Regions from separate parts of the Telluria sp. RB2R28 genome, predicted to be linked through region 1. Evidence: predicted binding sites of a transcription regulator. Region 1 holds the regulator's gene; each other region holds the start of a gene.
The links. Region 1 encodes sigma-54, which starts transcription at its own class of promoters, with help from an activator protein. Its sites were predicted from a motif close to TGGCANGNAANCTGCTTT; they were not measured.
Positions count from the first base shown of each region.

Region 2: the regulator sigma-54 is predicted to act here: its motif matches at 3,563-3,580, upstream of AC56LV_RS01665 (CmpA/NrtA family ABC transporter substrate-binding protein).
Region 3: the regulator sigma-54 is predicted to act here: its motif matches at 2,853-2,870, upstream of AC56LV_RS09745 (PEP-CTERM sorting domain-containing protein).

Region 1 is NZ_JCASIK010000003.1:21,074-26,857, forward strand. It holds gene AC56LV_RS12360 (enoyl-CoA hydratase/isomerase family protein) at 1-545, opposite strand, end outside; gene hpf (ribosome hibernation-promoting factor, HPF/YfiA family) at 644-1,000, opposite strand; gene AC56LV_RS12370 (RNA polymerase factor sigma-54) at 1,075-2,559, opposite strand; gene lptB (LPS export ABC transporter ATP-binding protein) at 2,574-3,329, opposite strand; gene lptA (lipopolysaccharide transport periplasmic protein LptA) at 3,326-3,874, opposite strand; gene lptC (LPS export ABC transporter periplasmic protein LptC) at 3,920-4,525, opposite strand; gene AC56LV_RS12390 (KdsC family phosphatase) at 4,531-5,067, opposite strand; gene AC56LV_RS12395 (KpsF/GutQ family sugar-phosphate isomerase) at 5,067-5,784, opposite strand, start outside.
Region 2 is NZ_JCASIK010000001.1:379,792-385,575, reverse strand. It holds gene AC56LV_RS01680 (hypothetical protein) at 1-209, shown strand, start outside; gene AC56LV_RS01675 (ABC transporter ATP-binding protein) at 387-1,196, opposite strand; gene ntrB (nitrate ABC transporter permease) at 1,210-2,115, opposite strand; gene AC56LV_RS01665 (CmpA/NrtA family ABC transporter substrate-binding protein) at 2,144-3,424, opposite strand; gene AC56LV_RS01660 (hypothetical protein) at 3,854-4,048, shown strand; gene AC56LV_RS01655 (hypothetical protein) at 4,135-4,464, shown strand; gene AC56LV_RS01650 (ABC transporter ATP-binding protein) at 4,629-5,384, shown strand; gene AC56LV_RS01645 (DUF3526 domain-containing protein) at 5,381-5,784, shown strand, end outside.
Region 3 is NZ_JCASIK010000002.1:482,888-488,671, forward strand. It holds gene AC56LV_RS09740 (tetratricopeptide repeat protein) at 1-2,068, opposite strand, end outside; gene AC56LV_RS09745 (PEP-CTERM sorting domain-containing protein) at 2,239-2,823, opposite strand; gene AC56LV_RS09750 (branched-chain amino acid ABC transporter substrate-binding protein) at 3,017-4,174, opposite strand; gene AC56LV_RS09755 (amidohydrolase) at 4,197-5,534, opposite strand; gene AC56LV_RS09760 (hypothetical protein) at 5,650-5,784, opposite strand, start outside.

The DNA.
Region 1 (5,784 bases):
AGTGCGTCGGCCGCGCCGATCGTCAAACCGGTCAAGCCCAGAAACATCCCCAGTTGCCCCGGCGCGTGCGACAGGAAATGGCTGCCGCCGACATCGGGGAACAGGCCGATATTCACCTCTGGCATTGCCATCCTGGTGCGCTCGGTGACGATGCGCAGGCCGCAATCGGGCCCACCCTGCGCGATGCCCATGCCGCCGCCCATGACCACGCCGTCCATCAGCGCGATATACGGTTTCGGATAAAAATGGATCAGGTGGTTGAGCGCGTATTCTTCGGTGAAGAAATCTTCGAGCAGTGCGCTGCCGCCTTGCGGCGAGGCGTTGCCGACGTCGTGGAAGAAGCGGATATCGCCGCCGGCGCACAGCGCTTTTTCACTGCTGCTGGTGATCACGACGGCATCGACCGCGGCGTCGAGCTGCCAGTCGAGCAGGATCGTGGTCAGTGCGCGCACCATGTCCAGCGACAGCGAATTGAGCGCCTTGGGCCGGTCGAGGGTAATGATGCCGGTACGGTTGGCGATGCGGGTCAGGACGTGTTCGGGCATGGCGTGATCCATCGAAAGGAAACACGTATTTTACCGGCAGCGGGATGCAAAAAGGGCGTCCCGAAAAGACGCCCCTGGCGGTGGTGACCTGCGCTCGATCAGGCGGCAGCGACGTCTGCTTCGTTGACGTCCAGGCGTTTGATCGCTGTGCGGTTATGGTCTTTGAGCATCTGCTTGTGCTTCAGGATTTGTCGATCCAGTTTATCCATCAACATGTCGATCGCGGCGTACAGGTCTTGCGCGACGCTCGCCACGTGCAGGGTCTTGCCCGACACCTGGACATTGATTTCAGCTTTTTGCCTTTTTTCTTTTTCAGTGAGGTTATCGACGGCCAGGAAGACGTGGGTATCTATGACTTGATCGAAATGGCGAATAATGCGTTCCAGCTTATTCTGAACGTATTCACGGATGGCAGGGGTGACTTCGAGATGGTGACCACTGATGGTGAGGTTCATACACACTCCTTTGAAGATGTCACGTCGCTTGCACCACACAGGAGCTGAAGGCACAGACTGTATGAGCGGCGTTGTTACAAGGCTTTGCGGAGACTGACGGGGGGGATCTTGAGCGCTTCACGGTATTTTGCGACCGTCCTGCGCGCAATGACCATGCCTTGTTCCCCGAGCATTTCCGCGATCTTGCTGTCGGATAATGGATTCTTAGGGTCTTCTGCTCCTGTCAATTGTGCGATGAGCGCACGGATTGCCGTTGAGGATGCTTCGCCGCCCGCTTCAGTGGCAACGTGGCTACCGAAGAAATACTTCAACTCGAACATGCCGTGCGGGGTCAGCATGTATTTCTGGGTTGTGACACGAGAGATCGTGCTCTCGTGCAGACCTAGTGTATCAGCTATCTCGCGCAAAACAAGGGGCCGCATGGCAACCGCGCCATGGCTGAAAAAGTTGCGCTGGCGCTCGACAATCGCCTCGGCCACACGCAGGATCGTGTCGAAACGCTGGCGCATGTTCTTGATGAGCCACTTCGCCTCTTGCATCTGCGCGCCCATCTGGCTCTCGCTGCGGCCCTGCTTGAGCATCGTGGCGTACAGGCTGTTCACGCGCAGGCGCGGCATGACGTCCGGGTTCAGCGTGACCGCCCAGCCGTTCTTGGCGCGCCGCACGATCACGTCCGGCACCACGTAATCCGACACGTTCGACGCGAACGCGGCGCCCGGGTGCGGATTGCACTGGCGGACCACGGCCTGCACTTCGCGCAGGTCTTCGTCGTCGCAATCGAGCGCTTTTTTCAGTTTGCTGTATTCGCGCTGCGCGAACCACGTCAGGTAGCCTTCGACGATCTTCAGGGCCATGCGGCGCGTGACCATCGGCACGCCCGGCATGCGCCGGATCTGCAGCGCCAGGCATTCGGCCGCACTGCGCGCGCCCACGCCCACCGGGTCCATGCTCTGCACCATCGCCAGCGCGCAGCGCAGTTCGTCGAGGTCGACGTCGAGTTCTTCGGGCAGCCGCGCGTGGATGTCGTCGAGCGGTTCTTCCAGGTAGCCGTTGTCGTCGAGCGCGTCGATCACCAGTTCGGCCAGCGCGCGGTCGCGGGTCGACAGCAGCGTTTCGCGCACCTGTTCCATCAGGTGTTCGCGCAGCGTGATGGCGCACGCCTCCAGCTGCGGGCGGCCGTCTTCATCGTCGCTGCTGGCGCTGCCGGACGACGTTCCGCTGCCTTCGCTCCACTCGTTGTCGGGCCGGTCGCCATCGACCCCGCCACCTTCAGCGCCCTCGCCCTCGGCCGGCGCGCTGCCTTCGCCCTCGGCCTGCTGGCCCGGCGCCGGCGGCGCCTCGCCAGGTGCCGGCGCATTGTTGATGGCCCCATCGGCCAGCAAGCGCACCGAATGATCGAGCGGATCGTCGAGCCTTTCGAGCAGCGGGTTATCGCCCAATATCTGCTCGATCTCCTGATGCAGTTCGAGCGTGGACAGCTGCAGCAACCGGATCGATTGCTGCAGCTGTGGCGTGAGCGCCAGGTGCTGCGAAGTGCGGAGCTGAAGGGACTGTTTCATCAATTGAGTATGGCTTACATGCGGAAATGTTCACCGAGGTACACGCGCCGTACCGACTCGTCGGCGATGATATCGTCGGGGCGGCCGGATGCAAGCACCGCGCCCTGATTGATGATGTAGGCGCGGTCGCAGATGCCAAGCGTCTCGCGGACATTGTGGTCGGTGATCAGGACGCCGATCTTGCGCTCCTTGAGGAAGCGCACGATGCGCTGGATCTCGATCACGGCGATCGGATCGACGCCGGCAAACGGTTCATCGAGCAGCACGAAGCGCGGGTTGGTGGCCAGTGCGCGCGCGATCTCCACGCGGCGCCGCTCACCGCCCGACAGCGACAGCGCCGGGTTCTCGCGCAGCTTCTCGATCTGCAGGTCGGCCAGCAAGGTGTCGAGGCGGTCGCTGATCTCGGTTTTGGTGAGCGACTTGCCGTTGACCTTCTGCAGTTCGAGCACGGCGCGGATGTTTTCTTCCACCGTCAGCTTGCGAAACACCGACGCTTCCTGCGGCAGGTACGACAGGCCGAGCACCGCGCGGCGATGGATCGGCAGGCTGGTGATGTCGGTGCCGTTGATGCTGATCGAGCCGGCGTCCGACGGCACCAGGCCGACGATCATGTAGAACGAGGTGGTCTTGCCGGCGCCGTTCGGGCCCAGCAAACCCACCACTTCGCCGCATTCGACATCGAGCGACACGTCGCGCACGACCAGGCGCTTGCCATAGCTTTTCTGCAGGCCCTTGACGACCAGCGTGCTGCGATCGTTCAGTTCCGTCATTGCGTGCCTCCGGCCGGCGCACGCTTGGGCGCCAGGATCAGCGTGCCGCGCCCGCCGCCAACCTTGCTCTCGCCGCTGACATCATTGCGCACGGCGACGACTTCCTTGCGGTTGTCGTACGAGATGAACGGGCCGGTCATCTGGTTGGTCATCCGGTCGTTTTCGAGTTCCTTGACGACGGCGTTCGAGTACAGGCGCACCAGCTCCGAGCGTTCGTCGTATTCGATGCGTTCGGCCTGGCCTTCGACCCACAGGTTCGGGCCGCCGTCGCGCTTCTGACGGAACGTGGCGGGCTTGCCGTTGGCGGCGGTGAGCGTCACGCTCATATAGCCTTCGGGTGTCTCCCTGACGACGGCGCGTTCGGCCTTGACCAGCAGCGTGCCGCGGGTCAGGATCACGTTGCCGGTGAAGGTGCGTACGCCTGCGACGCCATCAAGGTCGCCGTTATCGTATTCGAGCGCCGCCTGCTTGAGCGAGTCGGCCTTTTCGGCCATGGCGGTCAAGGAAAGGAGTGAAAAGAAAGCGGCAGCAAAAAGTTTTTTCATTATGGTGCTGGTCCTGGGTTAGCACGCGCGCATGGCTGATGGCCTTCAGCGCTGGCGTGGCGGATAGACGATACGGCCGCGGCCGGACAATTGCATCTGCATGGTCGCGTTGTTGGCCATCATGCCGGTGGCCTTGAGGCTGGACGCGCCAAGCTCCATGTCGATCGGCTGGTCGGTCTTGACGATTTCTTCGTCGGGCAACACGGTCATGGCCTGCGTGCGCACGCGCAGCGCTTCGCTGGCGGGCGTCTTCGGGCGCTGCAGATCGACGTCGCCAAACAGTTCGACGCGGTGTTCTTCGTGGAAGATGCGCGCGTTCCTGGCCACCACCGTCATCGGCGGACGACCCGGTTCGATGCCGCGCATGAGCGGCTGGTCGACGTTCGACACGTCCCCTTGCGGGATGTGGGCCAGGCGCTTGCCCGACACCACGTAGCTCGGCTGGCCGTTGGGCGTCATCCGCACAAACGAAAAGTTCTCGACGATGTAATCCGGCTCGTCGGGCGGGCCGCCTAGCTGCGCATCGATCTCGGTCCCCTGCATCAACTGCAGCAGCCAGAAGCTGCCGAAGGCGAAGAACACGCCGATCACGATCATCGCCAGCAGATTCCAGCGATGCGCGGTGCGTTTGTTGGAGGCGATCGTGGCCATGGCGGTCAGGCGAAATACGGCGCGAGCGCCTGGTCATAGGTGCCCTGCGCGCGCATGACGAGGTCGCAGATCTCGCGCACCGCGCCACGTCCGCCACCATTCTTCGTCACGTAATGCGCGCGGTGCTGCACGTCCGGATGGCCGGACGGTACCGCGACGGCAAAGCCGACGCGCGCGAACAGCGGCAGGTCGATCACGTCGTCACCGATGTAGCCGCATTGGTCGGCAGTAAAGCCGGTGGCGTCGAGCAGATTGGCAAAGCCGATGCGCTTGTCGTGGTTGCCCTGGTAGACATGCGAGATGCCCAGGTCGGCGGCGCGCCGGACGACAATCGGCGACAGGCGCGCGCTGATGATCGCGGTCTGTACACCGGATTTACCCAGCATCTGGATGCCCAGGCCATCGAGCACATTGAAGGTCTTGGTGACTTCGCCATCGGGGCCGTAGGTCAGGCTGCCGTCGGTGAGCACACCGTCGACGTCGAAGATCATGACCTTGATGCGCGCAGCGCGCTCGATATGGGCCAATACAGGAGTGTTCATCAAATCACCTTTGCGCGGGTCAGGTCGTGGATGTGCAGCGCGCCGACCAGCTGACCCGCCTCATCGATCACGAGCATCTGGTTGATGCGGAATTCTTCCATCACGGCGACCGCGTCGACCGCCAGCTGCTCCGGGCGCACGCTGCGCGGATTGGCGTGCATGACATCGCGAATCAGGACGTTCGAAAAATCGTGCATGCGCTCGATCACGCGGCGCAAATCGCCGTCGGTGAACACGCCCAGCGGACGGCCATCGGCATCGACCACGGCGGTCATGCCCATGCCCTTCTGGCTGATCTCGAGCAGCGCCTTGACCAGCGGGACATCCAGGCCCACCGACGGGATGGCGTCGCCGGTGCGCATCACGTCGCGCACATGCGTGAGCAGGCGCCGGCCCAGCGCGCCGCCCGGATGTGACAGCGCGAAATCCTGCTCGCGAAAACCGCGCACGTCGAGCAGCGCCACGGCCAGCGCGTCGCCCATGGCCAGCGTGACGGTGGTGCTGGTGGTTGGCGCCAGGTTGAGCGTGCAGGCTTCTTTGGCCACCGCGATATTCAGGTGAACGTCGGCCAGCCTGGCCAGGCGCGAAGCCGGCTTGCCGGTCATGGCGATAACGCGCGCGCCCAGGCGCTTCACGGCTGGCAGGATGTCGAGCAGTTCGGACGATTCGCCCGAATTGGAAATGGCGATCAAGATGTCATTCGCCGTGACCATGCCC
Region 2 (5,784 bases), on a different contig from region 1:
TGTATGACCTCACCGACGAAGCGGCGATCAAGCTGGTGGTCGACGCGCAAGCCAACGATTACTTTGTCGCGCATGACGACAAGGAAGAACTGCGCACCGCCGAGCAGGCCAAGCTGGACGCCACCGCGCTCCACGAAGGCAAGCAGAACCGCAACCAGACGCAGCGCAAGCAGCAGCAGCGTCAGGTGCAGAAGAAAAAAGCCACGTAATCAACCCGCCTTCACCGGATGCGCGTGCGTGCCACATTCGATCGGGGCCGCGTAGGGTGGACGGCTGTGCCGTCCACGCGTTCAACATGCGCCTGAATTCTCGGCGATTCGGCGATCCTTGAACGCGTGGGCGGGAAACCCGCCCACCCTACTGCTTTGATCGAACACCGTCACCAATCAGGCAGCCACGGCCGGATGCGCCTGCTTGCGATACAAGAACTCCAGCACCTGCCGGCGATGCTCGGTATAGCGCGCATCCTGCGCCAGCGCCACCCGGTCACGGGGCCGCTCGAGTTCCACGGCGACGATCTCGCCGATCGTGGCCGCCGGCCCATTGGTCAGCATGACGATCCGGTCCGACAGCAGCACCGCCTCGTCCACATCGTGCGTCACCATCACCACCGTGGATTTCGTGGCCGCCACGATCTTGAGCAGCTCGTCCTGCAAGTGCGCGCGCGTGAGTGCGTCGAGTGCGCCGAACGGCTCGTCCATCAGCAAGACCTTAGGCTGCATTGCCAGCGCCCGCGCGATGCCGACGCGCTGCTTCATGCCGCCCGAGATTTCATGCGGCCGCTTGGTTTCGGCGCTCGTCAAGCCCACCAGCGCCAGCGCGTCCATCGTCCGCTCACGCAGCTGCGCGCGGGATTCAGCCCCGCCGAACACCCGCTCGACACCCAGATGGATGTTCTCGTAGCACGTCAGCCACGGCAACAGCGAATGATTCTGGAACACGACCGCGCGCTCCGGGGACGGGCCGCCGATCTCGCGGCCTGCGCAGATCAGCAGGCCAGCCGTCGGCTTGAGCAGTCCGGCGATCAGGTTCAGCAGCGTCGACTTGCCGCAGCCCGAGTGGCCGATCAGCGTGATGAATTCGCCCTTGCTGACCGTCAGGTCGATCCCCTGCAACGCTGGGAACACGCCCTTCTTCGTGTGAAACGCCATCTCGACGCCGGTGATGTCGATGAATTTCTTTTGCAGTTCGTCCATGATCGAAACCCTTTCAGTTAGCCACTTGTTCGTGGGTCAGTGCGCGTGCCAGCGACACCAACGCCAGTTCGAGCAGCAGGCCAACCACGCCGATGATGGCAATCGCGATGATGATGTGGGCCACGTTCAGGTTGTTCCACTCGTCCCACACCCAGAAGCCGATGCCCACGCCGCCGGTCAGCATTTCGGCTGCCACGATGACGAGCCACGCGGTGCCGATCGCCAGGCGCACGCCGGTCAGGATGTACGGCAGCGCCGATGGCAGCAGGATCTTGGTGAGGATCTTCCACTCCGACAGGTTCAGCACGCGCGCCACGTTCATGTAGTCCTGCGGCACCCGCTGCACGCCGACGGCCGTGTTGATGATCATCGGCCAGATCGAGCAGATGAAGATCGACCAGATCGCCGCCGGGTCGGCCGATTTGAACACCAGGAGGCCAATCGGCAGCCAGGCCAGCGGCGAGACGGGCTTGAGCAGGCTGATGATCGGGCCGAACATGCGGCTGACAAACTGCACGCGCCCGATCACGAAGCCCAGCGGAATCCCGATCAGCGCCGCGAGGCCGAAGCCGATCGCCACGCGCTGCAGCGACGCCAGCACGTTCCAGCCGATGCCCTGGTCGTTGGGGCTGTTGCGGTAGAACGGATCGGCAAACAGTTCGAGCGCCGCCTGCCACGTGACCAGCGGCGACGGAAACGCCTCGTTCTGCGCGGCGATCACTTGCCAGACCAGCAGCACGAGCGCGATGCCGGTCAGCGGCGGCGCCACGCGCCGGACCACCGCGGCGAACGGCTGCGCGCGACGGGCAGCGACAGTGCTGGCTGCCGGCTTGCGCGGCGTCGCGGTGCGCGCCGGGCCGCTGACGGCCACCGGCACCGGCGCCGGCTCGTTGGGAACGGATTTCAACAGGGCATTCATGACGGCTCCTCGCAGTACGGGTGGATGGTCAAGCCTTGACCTTGAACGACGCGGCATACGCCTGTGGGTTCTTGCCATCCCACACGGCGCCGTCCATCAGCTTCGATGTGCGCAGCAAGCCCGCCGGGACCGGCGTCTTCGTCATCGTCGCCGCGTCCTTGTACAGCTGGACCTGGTTGACCGCCGTTGCCACCGCCAGGTAATCCGGATCGGTCTTGAGCAGGCCCCAGCGACGATGCTGCGTCATGAACCACATACCGTCGGACAGGTACGGGAAGTTGACCAGGCCATCGTTGTAGAACTTCATGTGGTTCGCGTCGTCCCAGGTCTTCCCCATGCCGTTCTGGTACCGGCCCATGATGCGCTGGTCGATCGCATCCTTGCTGGTGTTGACGTACGACTTGGCGGCGATCACTTCGGCCATCTTGTTCTTGTTGGCCAGCGACGCATCGATCCACTTGCCCGCCTCCAGGATGGCGGCCATCATCGCGCGGCACGTGTTCGGATTGGCCTTGGCAAATTCCAGCGTCGAGCCCAGCACCTTCTCGGGGTGGTCGCGCCAGATGTCCTGGGTCGTCGTGGCGGTGATGCCGATGCCGTCCATGATGGCGCGGTGGCCCCACGGTTCGCCGACGCAGAAGCCGTCCATGTTCCCAATGCGCATATTGGCCACCATCTGCGGCGGCGGCACGGTGATGACCTTGGCGTCCTTCATCGGATTGATGCCATTGGCGGCCAGCCAGTAATACAGCCACATCGCGTGGGTGCCAGTCGGGAAGGTTTGTGCGAACGTGTAGTCGCGTTTTTCGGTGCGCATCAGCTTGGCGAGCGAGGCGCCGTCGACCGCGCCCTTGGTGGCCAGTTGCTTCGACAGCGTGATGGCCTGGCCATTGTTGTTCAGGCCCATCAGCACGGCCATGTCCTTCTTCTGGCCGCCAATGCCCATCTGCACGCCGTACAGCAGGCCGTACAGCACGTGGGCAGCGTCGAGGTCGCCGTTGGCGAGCTTGTCGCGCACGCCGGCCCACGAAGCCTCTTTGCTCAGCACGAACTTGACGCCGTACTTCTTGTCTAAGCCCAGCACCGACGCCATCACCACCGATGCGCAATCGGTCAGTGGAATGAAGCCGATCTTGATCTCGGTTTTTTCGGGCTTGTCCGACCCCGCCGCCCATGCCCCGCCCCCGGCCAGGCCCAGCAGGCTGCCGGCCGCTGCCAGCGACGCACCCTGGATAATGTTCCGGCGCGTCCCATCGACGTTCGTGCCGGTGGACGGGTTGCCCTGCGCTTGACGCTGTTGATTTTCCATTGCAAATCCCAAAAAGTGATCAGGCAAAAAAAAACGACTACCGCACATGAACGTGTTCATGCGTTGGTAGACGTCGTTGTCCGGGGAGGCGGGCCAGCGTTGGCATTCACCTCGTGCGCTCCGTTGCGCATTGGTTATTACGCAAGCTTCGTGCCAGTGACCGTCCCAGAGTGAGCGCGAGCAGGGCCACCGCTGCAATGCACCGCAGCATGGCGTGCGCCGCGCACTACGATCGCGCAGCGCCTCTTTTTGGACGGCGCTGCAGGTCCGGTACGCTGGCTGTCCGTACCTGCGCACGGTTGAGGACGCGGCCTTCCACAAGTGAATCCGTGCATGCTAGGATTGTTTATTGCCTCAAACACAAGCAGAAGCACAAATAAACGCACACTATTGACCTTGCACCGCCGGGGCCTGCAACTGGAGCCATTTATGCACACCGAACAAGTCCAGCGTCACCGCACGCCGATCCATACGGCGACCGCCGTCGACCGCAGCAATCCAAAAAAGCCACGCCGTCATATCGCGCAAGACATCGTCGCCGGCCGCCGCCGCCTGCGCCAGCGCATCGGCGTGGTCGCCGTCGTCTGCATCAGCCTGGCCACGCTGCTGGTGGCGTTCGAGTAAGCCGGCGCATTGCGCCCCGCCTTGCGCCTTGCCCGCGCCGTAATGGCCGGGCTATACTGCGCCGTCACCCGTTCCATCAGGATTGCATGTCGCTGTTGCACACCTTACGCATCACCCACACCAGCACGGCCCTGCGCCGGCTGCTCCTGTGTGCGTGCGCGCTGATCCTGGCGCTGCAACTCATCGGCAGCTCATACCACGAGCATGACCTGGCCGAGCAGCTGTCCGACTGCGTCAGCTGCCAGGTCGCCGCCCATGCCACGGCGGACCTGCCGGCCGTGTCGCCACAACTGCTGGCCGTCTTCCTGGCGGTCGCCTACCTTCTCGCGCGCCTGCCGCGCCCCGCGCCATTCTACCGGCGCCAGTACCTGATCCCTTCCCCCCAGGCGCCACCACGCCACCAGTCCGTCCACTGATTCGTCCTTGCGCCGACGCGGTCACCAACGTGACGTGACGGCGTAGCGGCGCGAGTCATCTCCGTCCCGTTTGCCGGCGCCGCCTTTGCGTACGTCTGCATCGAGCGTGCACGCTGCATGCGTGCGCCGGCATCCCTTGTTTACTCTGAAAGAACACGATGACCATGACCACTCCTGCCATGGAAGCGACCGGCGTGACCGTCGCCTACGGCGCCACGACCGTGCTGCGCGACCTGAACCTGCGCGTTGCGCGCGGTGAAATCTATGCCCTGCTGGGCGGCAATGGCGCCGGCAAGTCGACGACGCTCAACGCCTTCCTCGGCTTTCTCGCACCGCAGGCCGGCAGCGTGCGCGTGTGCGGCATCGACGTCGCCGCCGACCCGCTCGCCGCGCGCGGCCAGCTTGCCTACGTGCCCGAAAACGTCGCCCTTTACGAACACCTGAGCGCCCGCGAAAACATCGACTACTTCCTGCGCCTGGCCGGCAGCGCTCCGCTTAATGCCACCCTTGACGCTACCATCGACGATGCCTTGAGCGCGGTGCGGCTCGATCCGGCCGCATGGACGCGCCGCCTCGGCGGCTACTCGAAAGGCATGCGCCAGAAGGTCGCGATCGCCCTTGCCGTGGCGCGCCAGGTGCCGCTGCTATTGCTCGACGAGCCGACCACGGGCCTGGACCCGCAGGCCACCAGCGAATTCAACACGCTGCTGCAAGACCTGCGCGCACGGGGCAGCGCCATCTTCATGGTCACGCACGATCTGCTGGGCGCGGCCGAAGTGGCCGACCGCATCGGTTTTCTGGAGCGCGGCCACATCGGCCACGAAGTGGCCGCCAGCGGCGCCGAACACTATGACGTGCGCGACCTGTACCGGCGCTACGCCGGTGCCACGAACGCTGCCGCCAGGCCGGAGGCCGCATGAGCGTTTCCCGGGCACTGCCCGCAGTTGCCGTGGGCGAGTGGCGCGCCATGCTGCGCAACCAGGTGGCCGTCGCCGCCGGCATCCTGATGCTGGCGCTCACGCTCGTGGCCATCGTCGTCAGCCATGAGCGCGTGGGCGCCGTGAACGCCGAACGGGCGCGCTTCCAGAGCACGGTCGACGCCCAGTGGGCCAACCAGCCGGATCGCCATCCGCACCGCGTCGTCCATTACGGCCACTATGTGTTCCGGCCGCTGAGTCCCCTCGCCTTCTTCGATTTCGGCGTCGATCCGTTCACCGGCAGCACGCTGTTTCTGGAAGGCCACCGCCAGAACAGCGCCAACTTCAGCGATGCCGCCCAGTCGTCGGTGCTGCTGCGTTTTGGCCAGCTGACACCGGCCTT
Region 3 (5,784 bases), on a different contig from region 1:
CCAGCAGCTGTTCGCGCAGGGCCAGACCGGCCAGCAGCATCGCTTCCCCTTCCTTCAGCTTGCCCGCGTCAGTCAGCGCGCCGCCCAGGCCGTTCATTGCAGTGGCGACGGTGTGGTTCGGCCTGTCGCCGAATTCTGCGTTTCGCAGCTCCAGCACGCGCCGGAAATGTTGCTCTGCCCGATCGAAGCGGTGCTCCGCTCGCTCGTTGTAAGCCAGGTTGGCGAGGGGAACAAGGATGCGTGGATTGTTGTTGCCCAACTGTGCTTCAAGCTGCGCAAGGCCTTCTTCGAACAAAGCGCGCGCTTGCGCATATTCCCCTGCTTCATAGAGGGTCTGTGCAAGATTGGCACGCATCGCCGCGGCGTCGCTCGATGCCGCGCCAGACAGCGCCTCCATGATGGCGACCGCCTTGCGTCTGTAGGCGAGTGCCTGGGGTAATTGATCGCGTGAGACGTACAAGTTCGCCAGTGCGCCGTAGGTGTTTGCGACGTCGTTGTCCAGCTCGCCGTTTGCTGCCAGTCGAACGCTCAGGGCGCGTCGGTAACCAGCCTCCGCTTCGTCGAACCTGCCCTCTTCTAACGCAATCCTCGCCAGCAAGTTCTGGACGGTGGCGAGCTCCCCTGGTGTGGTGTCAGGCAGCGTTTCGAGCAGTGCCTGGTGGGCACGCAGGTGGGAGGTGGCCAGCGCAACGCGTTGAAGCCGGTGGTAGGCACGCCCGAGTACCCCAAGTGCTTCTGCAAAGGCAAGGTTTTCGCGAGAGCCCGCAGGCGCAGGTGCTGCGTAGACGCGCGTGACCACGAAGGCAGCATCGGCCTCCTGTTCACGGGACAGCATCTTGCTGGCCAGGTCGAGCATGCCGGCCGCATTGCCTGCCGCGATCTCGGTCTCGATGACCGCTTCGGCAGCGGCGCGGTCGCGTGGCACTCCCCTGCCTGCGAAACGCATGGCGAGCAGAAAGTTGCGTGCGGATGCGGACCCGCCCTCGCTGGCGCGGCGATACCACTCGGCCGCGGCCGCTTCGTCCTTGGGCAGGCCACTGCCCAGTTCCAGGCAATATCCGATCCAGAACGCGCCGGAAACGCTACCGGCCTCTGCCGCACGCAGGAAAAGCTGCGCAGCGGCCTGCCTGTCTATCGTGCGCCCGTCCCCTTCCAGCATCATGCGACCCAGCCTTACCATGCCGCGCGCATCCCCGAGCGCGATGCTTCTGGCAAGCCAGCGCTCGGCTTCGGCGGTATCTTGTTTGACGCCTGTGCCGTCGACATAGACAAGCGCCAGGCCATACACGGAATTCCTGTGGTCCTCGGCCGCACCAGCGCGGTACAGGCGCAAAGCTTCTGCAGGATCGGCGGTGCCGCCCTGGCCGACAAGAAGCATCTCGGCCAGCTCGTAACGGGCATCGGGATCGCCCAGTTCCATGCTCCTGCGATACCAGTGCCGGGCGGCGACATGATCCTTGGGAACGTCTGTCCCCTCGGCGAGGGCATACGCGAGGTAGTACATGCCGACCTTGTTTCCGGATTCTGCCGACTTGCGCAGCCAGGCGAGACCAGCTACCGGATCACTATCGGTGCCCCAGCCATGCAGCAAACTGCGGCCCATATTCCACATTGCAGAGGTATGCCCCTGCGCAGCCGCCTTGGCAAACCACGCATTTGCTTCTGCATCTTTGCCTTTTTTAAATAGCGTATTGCCCAACTCATTCTGGGCATCGGTATCGCCCAGGCCGGCCGCCTCGTGCATCAGTGCCAGCGCTGCTGCCTCGTCGGCAGGCATCCCACGGCCCAGGCTCTGACACCACGCCAGCCCGTACATCCCGGCCGCACTGCCTTTTTCGGCAGCAGTGCGGAACCAGAGGACGGCAGCGGTGTCGTCATTGGCGACTCCTTGTCCGTCAAACAAGCGCCATCCGAGCTCAACCATGGCCTCGCTGTCACCCGCCTCGGCTGCCAGCCGCAACGCCTGAAGCGCATTGGGTGATGCCTGCGCTCGCGTCGCAATACTGGCAGTGGATGGAAAAGAAACGCAGGTGAGCGGGATCAGCAGCAGGACGTGACGCAGAAGCATGGGGAAAGAGATACGTATGAGGTGCGCCAGTCTGTCGCCAATGACTTGGGCTGTCAACGCAATACGCATGTTCGAAGAACAGGGTCAGAGGGAACTGACCCCTGCTCTTATCATTAAGAAACGCAATGAATCATGGCGCGCAGCTGGCCACGCCATCGGAGAAATGCGCGTTACAGCGCCATCGGGGCCGCCCGGCGCCGGCGAGCAGCCAAAGGCAGCAGGCCGAGTGCAAATAACGCGAGTGTTGCTGGCTCGGGCACGGGCACGCCGCCTGCGGCCGTAACGACACCTGCGACTACCCTGTCGCCAGTAAAATCATTATGCGAGAAAAAGGATTCGAAACGTTCGGCTGACGTTGTAATTTCGACGGTTCCGCCGTTGGCGAGAGAGCGATCAAAAATTAAATTCACGTACCCCTGAAAACTGTTCAGATTAATGACGAAGCCTGAATCCGCGGGCGCGTTTCCGATGCCCAAAAATGCGGGGCCAAGATAGAACGAATTGTCGGTATTAAAATTCGTGGCAGGCCCATAGCTATTGGTTGGAGCTGTAATGTTGTAGTTGAGCGGCCGTGATGTAGAGGCATTCCAGTCAAACGATCCCGTCATCATACCCCCGCCTTCCATCGCGACGCCGCTCAGCGAGTAATGCAAGATGACGTCGGCCATTGCAACCGGGGCTGCGAAAAACAGCGACGATGCGACCAGGCCCCGCAGTGTGAGTGCTGTACCGACTTTTTTGATTGTCTTGAACATTTTGACCCCCTAGTATGGTTTTCTATCTAGGAGCAATATCCATGCCAAAAATAATTATCTCTTGTAATCAGTGCCTTGTAACTTTAGGTCATAAAAAGGACTTGCTCGGTGTAAAGAAAACCGTCAGATAACGTTCATCTCGCTAGCATTCAGAATCAGTCAAGGCAATGCCATTCACGTCGGGTCCTGCACGTCAGCGCAGCACCGCCAGCCTGACCTTCTTGCCTTTGCGGAAGGTATAGATCGTCATCGCGGCGTCACGCAAATCGCCCTTCTGATCGAAGGCGATGCTGCCAGTAACACCCTCGTGCCTGACGGCGGCCAACACCGGCAGGAATCTGGCTGGATCGCTCGAGTTTGCCGTCTGCATCGCTTTCGCGAACACCATCACCGCATCGTAGGCATAGGGCGCATACGTCTGCAGCGGGATCTTGTAGCGCTGCTGGTAACGCTGTGTGAATGCATTCAGGCCAGCTTCCTGCGCAGCGCCAACGCCGCCCGCTACGACGCAGTACACCTTGTCGTCGACCAGCGCGTCGCCGGCCAGCAGCGGCATTTTTTCCGAGCAGACGCCGTCGCCCGAAATGAGCTTGGCGCGCAGCCCGAGCGCCTTCATCTGCTTGAGCATCGGCCCGGCCACCGCATCCATGCCGCCATAAAAAATCACGTCCGGATCGCGCGCGCGGATCTGGGTCAGGATGGCGCTGAAATCGGTTGCCTTGTCGCTGGTGAACTGGCGGCTGACCACGCTTGTGCCCGCCCCCGCTTTCTTGACGCCCTTGACGAATTCGTCCGCCAGCCCCTGGCCGAAGGCGGTGCGGTCGTCGATCACGGCAATCTTCTTTGCCTTCAGGGTGCCGAGCGTGTACGTGGCCAGCGTGCGGCCGATCAGGTTGTCGTTGGCGACGACGCGAAACGCCGTCTTGAAACCCTGATTGGTGTAGACGGGCGTCGTGGCCGCCGGCGAAATCTGCGGGATGCCGGCGTTGGCGTAGATCTTCGAGGCCGGTACAGTCGTGCCCGAATTGAGGTGCCCCACGACAGCCGCCACCTTCGCATCGACCAGCTTCTGCGCGACCGTTGTGCCGGTGCGAGGATCGGCGCCGTCGTCCTCGGGCTGCAAGACCCATTGGACCTTGCTGCCACCAAGCACGATGCCCTTCGCGTTGAGTTCATCGATCGCCATGCGGGCACCGTTTTCGATGTCCTTGCCCGCATGCGCGCTGGGGCCGGACAGTGGCGACACCGTACCGATTTTGACTTGCACAACCTTGCCTGCAGGCTGGGCCTGGGCAAGGGGTACGGCGGCAAGAGCGAGCGAGGACGCAGCAGCGATGACAAGAAAATGCATGACGGGCCTTATGATGATGCGCTTAGCGCTGTGGCGCCATCAGGTCGAGCAGGATCGCCGTCTCGGCCTTGATGGTATTGGTGAGCGTCGGCTTCAGATCCGGCGCCCATTGCGGCGAATGGGTTCCCGGCAAGGGTTTTCCTGCCTTCTTCGCTGCTTCGAGGCGGCCGGCATCGACCGCGCCCACGTGCAGCAGCAGCGCCTTGACGCCAGGCTGCTGGCCGTACATGGCGAAGTCCTCGGACGTCATCTTGGCCGGCATTTCTTTCACAAAATCAGGGCCGACGGCCTGCTCGACCGCCTTGACGGCGCGCGCCACCAGCTGCGGATCGTTGACCACCGAATCAGTGCCGGTCTTGACTTCCACCAGCGGCTCCTTCGGCGCGCCGGCGGCGAGTGCCTCACCCTTGGCTTCGCGGGCGATGCTGGCCAGCACGCGCTGGCGCACTTCGGGCCGGAAGGTACGCACCGTCAGCGCCAGCTTGACCTGATCCGGGACGATATTGGCCTGGGTGCCGCCCTGGATGCTGCCGACCGTGATCACGACCGGGTCGAGCGGATTGTTTTCGCGCGAGATCAGGGTCTGCAGCGCCATCACCAGCCGCGCCGCCATCACCACCGGGTCGCGCGTCTCGTGCGGCACGGCGCCATGGCCGCCCTGCCCGAACATCGTGATGGTGACGGTGTCGGCCGACGCGCGGAACGGCCCGGCGTGCCACATGACCGTGCCCGATGCCATCGACGCGTCGTCGTGCATCGACAGCGCGTAATCCGGTTTCGGGAAGCGCGTGAAGAGGCCGTCCTTGAGCATGGCGGCGGCGCCTGTCAACGCTTCTTCGGACGGCTGGCCGATCAGCATCAGGGTGCCGCTCCAGGCCTTGCGGTTCTCCGCCATGAGTTTTGCCGTGCCATACCAGGCAGCCATGTGCAGGTCGTGGCCGCAGGCATGTGCCACCGGCACGGTATCGCCGGCGGCATTTTTCGTCGTTACCTTGCTGGCAAACGGCAGGCCGGTCTTTTCCAGCACCGGCAGCGCATCCATCTCGGTGCGCAGCATCACGGTCGGCCCCGGACCATTCTTGAGGATCGCCACGACGCCGGTGCCGCCGACGCCGGTGGTCACCTCGAAGCCGAGCGCCTTGGCCCGTTCGGCCAGCTTGGCCGCGGTCTTGTGTTCCGCGAAGCCGAGTTCGGGATTGGCGTGCAAGTCACGATAGAAGGCTTCGAGCTTGGGAAAGTCGGCGGCCAGCTGGGTGTCGAATGGCGCCGGAAGCGACGCGGCGTGCGCGCCTGCCTGGGACAGGCCGGCCAGCAGGCTGGCGGCAAGAATGGTGTGGCGGAAGGTGCGTGAAAATGACATCGTGACTCGCTTCAAGAGTTGGGAAGAGGCAGTTCCGATTCATTCTACCTGCATGCTGCCGCGCACGATTACCCGGCAAATCGAGGGTAAATCAAGAACCGGGCGGCATGGAACCCTATGCCTGCTCCTGCTGGAACTGGTCGCGCTGCATCGCGATTTCCTGCATATAGCCCTCGAACTCGGCTGACGTTTCGACGCGCCGTACGACCTGGTCGTTGCTGTCTTCTACCGTGAAGGTCCCGCCGCTTTC